One region of the Congzhengia sp. genome, then DNA from elsewhere that is predicted to be linked to it. Evidence: predicted binding sites of a transcription regulator. Region 1 holds the regulator's gene; the other holds the start of a gene.

Region 1 (2,459 bases):
GACAGGATTTTTGCAGCAGCATAAACGAGCTTTTTGCCTCGTTTCCCCAGTTGCCGCGGACAAAGCTGTGGCTCTGATGTTCATTGCCAACACACTCAATTTGGGATATGGAAACAACCTCCCCAATTTTGCCGCTGTCGATAATCTCTTTCAAGGCAACAAAAAAAGGTGTAAACCGCAGAACGTGGCAGACCAAAATGCGTGAACCCATTTTTTCTGCAAGGCTGGTTATGGCCTCGCACTCCCTTGGCGTGGGAGCAATGGGTTTTTCCAGCAAAATATCGTAGCCCACACGAATTGCTTCCATGACAGGTTCAAAATGGTCCCTGTCCATGGTGGCAATAATCGCAACATCCGCAATTTTACCCTTTTCTAAAAGTGGTTTATAGTCTGTAAAACAAAGCCCGTTTGAAAGCGCGTGTTTTTTCTTAATATAATTTCTTCTGCTGTCTGCCGGCTCTGCCACGGCTACAAGTTCAAATTTATCTCGGTTTTCCGCAATAAAGTCTGTGTATGTAATTCCGCGCAGCCCGGCTCCAATCAGGATTGCTTTTAACTTTTTCATTTTCTCACCATCCAAAACAAACTAACTCAATTTTAACATAATTATCCTTATTTTACAATAAAATTAACAGATTTATTTAAAAAAATATTAAATTTTTGAAATTATGTTTCACATTGCTTTTATTTATGATATAATATTATAAACGCTAAGAGAATAAAACATATCTTTAAAGGAGGTTTTTTAAATGGATAATTTTTTCTCAGAAATCAAAAATACAGCCGATAAAGTGGCGAAAAAGTCCAGCGAGCTTGTAGAAATGTCGAAAGTGAAGCTCAGCATGGTAAACACGAAATCGGAAATTGGAACAAACTTTAAGGTTTTAGGCGAACTGGTTTACCTTTCTCAAAAAGACGGAGCTGAACCGGATACAAAAAAAATTGAAGAAACAATTGCAAAAATTAACGAGCTTTACGATCGTCTTGACGAGCTTTCTGAGGTTAGCTCAACATTAAAAAATGAAAAAATTTGTCCTAACTGCACGAAAAGCAACCCGGCTGACGCGCAGTTCTGCTCTGGCTGCGGCTATAAATTTACAAACAACGACCCAGATGATGACGATTTAAATGTGGAAGAAATTACTGAGGTCGATGTGGTTTAAAATTTTTTATTGACAAATGTGAAGAATTACCTTATAATATTATCTTGTAGGTTTTGTGAAATGTAGGTGGAAAAGTGAAAAGTGAACAGAATGAAGTGCCTATGGTTGTCATTAAGCGCCTACCTAGATATTACCGATATTTAGGCGAATTGATGAAACAAGGTGTGAACCGGATATCCTCTGCGGCGCTCAGCGAAAAAATGGGCGTTACGGCCTCTCAAATCAGACAGGATTTTAACTGTTTTGGCGGGTTCGGACAACAGGGTTACGGCTATAATGTTCCAAACCTATATGCTGAAATCGGAGAAATTTTAGGACTAAATCATGGATATTCTTTGATTATTATTGGCGCAGGAAATATGGGACATGCGCTGGTAAATTATGCAAATCTTGAAAAGCGCGGGTTTAAAGTAATCGGCATTTTTGACAATGATGCAAAAAAAATTGGAACCACAATTAAAGGTATTGTTGTCAGCGATATTTCGAAATTGGAAGATTTTTGTAAGCAAAATATCGTTGACATTGCTGCCCTGTCGCTGCCGCGGAGTGAAGTAAGGGACATTGCAAAACGTTTGATTTCTGCTGGCATTAAGGGACTTTGGAATTTTTCATATACAGAAATTGCGGTTCCAGACGACGTTGCTATAGAGAATGTGCATTTAAGCGACAGTTTAATGACATTATCCTACAAAATTACAAAGATAAACGAAAATTAAATAGAAAAGGTTTGAAAAACAAACCTTTTCATGCGTCTGTAGCTCAGTGGATAGAGCACCGGCCTCCGACGCCGGGTGCCGTAGGTTCAAATCCTATCAGGCGCACCAAGCTTTAAGGTCTCGAATTCAATGTTTCTTTGAGTTTGTGGCCTTTTCCTTTTCAATAATTTATAACCAAAATTAATTTAACGTTCGTGTCATTGTAAAAATGTATTAATCGGAATTCATATCACAATATTGCTTTTTCCGCGATACTTAACTTCAGCATCCCGCCGCGCACTGACCGCATCCCCGTAGTTTTTAAAATAGCCAATAAAAACGGTTTTATATTTGCCTACGCTGATTTCAACTTTCCATTTTCGGTTTCGCAGTATCCATTTTACACCCGGGATTTTTTTATCTACCGTGTCACTCCTCTTGATTTCTGGGAATTCAATATAACCTTTTGGATTACTATGAAATGTCTTGTCGCAAGCTCTGACAAAACGGCATATTTCAACAAATCTTGATAGTACAACACCAACCATGCTGGACGAGAGTTTATAAATCTTAGCAAGTTGTGTCCGTTCAAGCTCAGTTC
Region 2 (2,459 bases), on a different contig from region 1:
TAATGTATTCCCTGAGCCAAAGCACAATTTCAGGACTGCCCAGACTGATCTCCTCTCCCAGAATCTGTTTGATTTCACGAGTGTCAAGCGAAAATGTCTTGTCGTTTACCATATGCGTGTAGACAAAGTCCACCGTTGTGTTGCCGGAAATTAACGTCAGCATGGTTTCCGCCATGTCTCCTAATGGTTGCCTGTCGATATGGTCGTAAACAAAATCCACCAAAACGCGTGTTCCAACGCCTTTTTTCGAGTCAATAGTTAAACCGCCGCCGGTGCTCTCCGCCGCCGCCTTAAATAAAGAAAGCCCCATTCCAACCTTACGGGTTGTTCTTGTTGTCTGAAACGGGTCTGTCACGTGGGCTAAAAAGTCTTCATCCATTCCGCAGCCATTGTCCTCAATTGAGATTTTAAGCAAATTGTTACGAATTGCCTCTTCAACAGTCACCTGAATAAGGCTGGCGCCGGCTTTTACGGAATTATTCACAATATCTAAAATATGCAGCGACAATTCAAGCATGACAACCTCGCAAAATTACATGTACTTTTCTAAGATACCGTCTACATCGTCAGGAGTAAGCCTGCCGTAAACGTCGTCGTTTACCGTCAGAACCGGCGCTAAGCCGCATGCGCCGATACAGCGTGTTGCATCAATGGAATATTTCCCGTCGGGCGTGCATTCGCCGACTTCAATGCCGAGCTTTTCCTTAATTTTGTCTAAAATGATGCCGGAGCCTTTCACATAGCACGCCGTTCCAAGACAGACAGCAATTTTATACTGTCCCTTCGGATTGGTGGTAAACTGTGTGTAAAAGGTTACAACGCCGTAGATTTCGCTCATGGAAATTTTCAGATTTTCTGAAATGATTTCCTGAACCTCAATGGGAAGATAGCCGTAAATTTCCTGTGCCTCGTGCAGCACTGGAATCAGCGCCCCATCCTTGCCTTTGTGCTTTTCAATGACCTGAATCAACTTTTCTTCCTGCTCTTTCGTGCCGGAAAACGCGACTTTTGTTTGCTCGCTCAAGTGATTTACCCCCTTAGTTTTATATAAGTATTAATTAAAAACATTGTGAATAAAATAACAAATAATCACAAATCAACGTATATAGTATAACAGAAAAATTTCATGCTGTCTATAGAAATTTACTATTTTTTTGTCTAAATTCCGTCTTTTTTCGGTGAAAACCACAGAATTGCAGAAAAATAAGCAAAACAAAACCAGCCGCCAAAGTTTGGCAGCCGGTTTCTCTTTCGTAAATAGCGTTTAGCGCATAATGACACAGACAAATTTTGCCGGCTTTCCGTCTAACGCTTTCATGCCATGGGGATAGCTCGAGTCAAAATACAAGCTGTCGCCAGGTTCTAAAATCACAATATTTTTGTTGATCATAATTTCCATTCTGCCCTCAAGCATGTAGTTAAACTCCTGCCCGGTGTGAACCGTTTCCTGCATGGGCTCGTTTTCATCGGACACGGGAACGGTTACCAGCAGCGCCTCAGAGTGCGCATGGGCAAAATTATAAGACAAACTCTGGTATGTATATTCTTTTCTTCTGGTTACGTTTAGCCCTTTCCCCTGCTTAATAAAGCTAAAATCCTTCAGCTTCGGCGCAGAACCCGACAAAAGCTCGGTCAGTTCCAGCCCGAAATGGCCTGCAACATCATATAAAACGCTCACAGGAATGTCTTCCTCTGCATTTTCATATTTTTTATACGTTTCAATCGGCACACCAATCACAGAGGCAAGCTGTTCGCATGTCATGTCCTCCGCTTCCCTCAGGCCCACCAAACGCTGTGCGATTTGTTTTACCTGTTCTGTCATTGCCATCAACCCCTCATCATTTCTTTCTTCGATATTATTATATCAAATTTGTACGCACATGAAAAGAGTTTTTTGCTCTTTTTTTATTTTTTTATTAATAAGCGGCAGGAAATATGAATTTGGTATGAAATTTCGCGGTTTTCTATTTACAGCTTGGATAAAATAAACTATAATGAAGATAATAAAAGTTTCGGGAGTGTCGAATTTGTTTAGACAATTAATGTATTCTGGTTTTAGTTTTCAAAGCATTATTTATGTGCTGATACTGGCTGTGGTTGTGCTGTTGGCTCTTAGCATTCATGAAACGGCTCACGGGTTTGCAGCCTATAAGCTTGGCGACCCTACCGCCAAGTATGACGGCCGGCTTTCATTAAACCCTTTAAAGCACATTGACCCCATTGGCGCTCTTAGCCTATTCTTTTTTGGATTTGGCTGGGCAAAACCTGTTATGATTAACCCTAATTACTTTAAAAATTTAAAGCGTGACACCGCTCTTACAGCCCTTGCCGGTCCGGTTTCTAATATATTGCTGGCGTTTGTGGGCATGCTTTTTTGGGTGCATCTGGTTCCGGTTTTGCACAATGCCTATTTTACCATGTTTATCCGTATGTTTATTTTGCTGAATGTCAATCTTGCA

Evidence for each region. The regulator Rex, encoded in region 1, represses fermentation and respiration genes when NADH is low (regulators of the CRP and FNR family bind a similar motif). The targets are predictions, from matches to a motif close to ATTGTTAANNNNTTAACAAT.
Region 2: a site for Rex is predicted at 1,067-1,086, ahead of WIG73_RS11015 (NAD(P)H-dependent oxidoreductase subunit E). Genes of this name have one in related genera too.

What each region holds. Positions count from the first base shown of each region.
Region 1 covers NZ_JAXUNN010000017.1:15,346-17,804, forward strand. Annotated here, with positions in the region: gene WIG73_RS03195 (Gfo/Idh/MocA family oxidoreductase) at 1-565, opposite strand, end outside; gene WIG73_RS03200 (zinc ribbon domain-containing protein) at 750-1,163, shown strand; gene WIG73_RS03205 (redox-sensing transcriptional repressor Rex) at 1,238-1,879, shown strand; tRNA gene WIG73_RS03210 (tRNA-Arg) at 1,912-1,987, shown strand; gene WIG73_RS03215 (hypothetical protein) at 2,104-2,459, opposite strand, start outside.
Region 2 covers NZ_JAXUNN010000039.1:302,254-304,712, reverse strand. Annotated here, with positions in the region: gene WIG73_RS11020 (ATP-binding protein) at 1-517, opposite strand, end outside; gene WIG73_RS11015 (NAD(P)H-dependent oxidoreductase subunit E) at 533-1,024, opposite strand; gene WIG73_RS11010 (XRE family transcriptional regulator) at 1,265-1,822, opposite strand; gene WIG73_RS11005 (site-2 protease family protein) at 2,028-2,459, shown strand, end outside.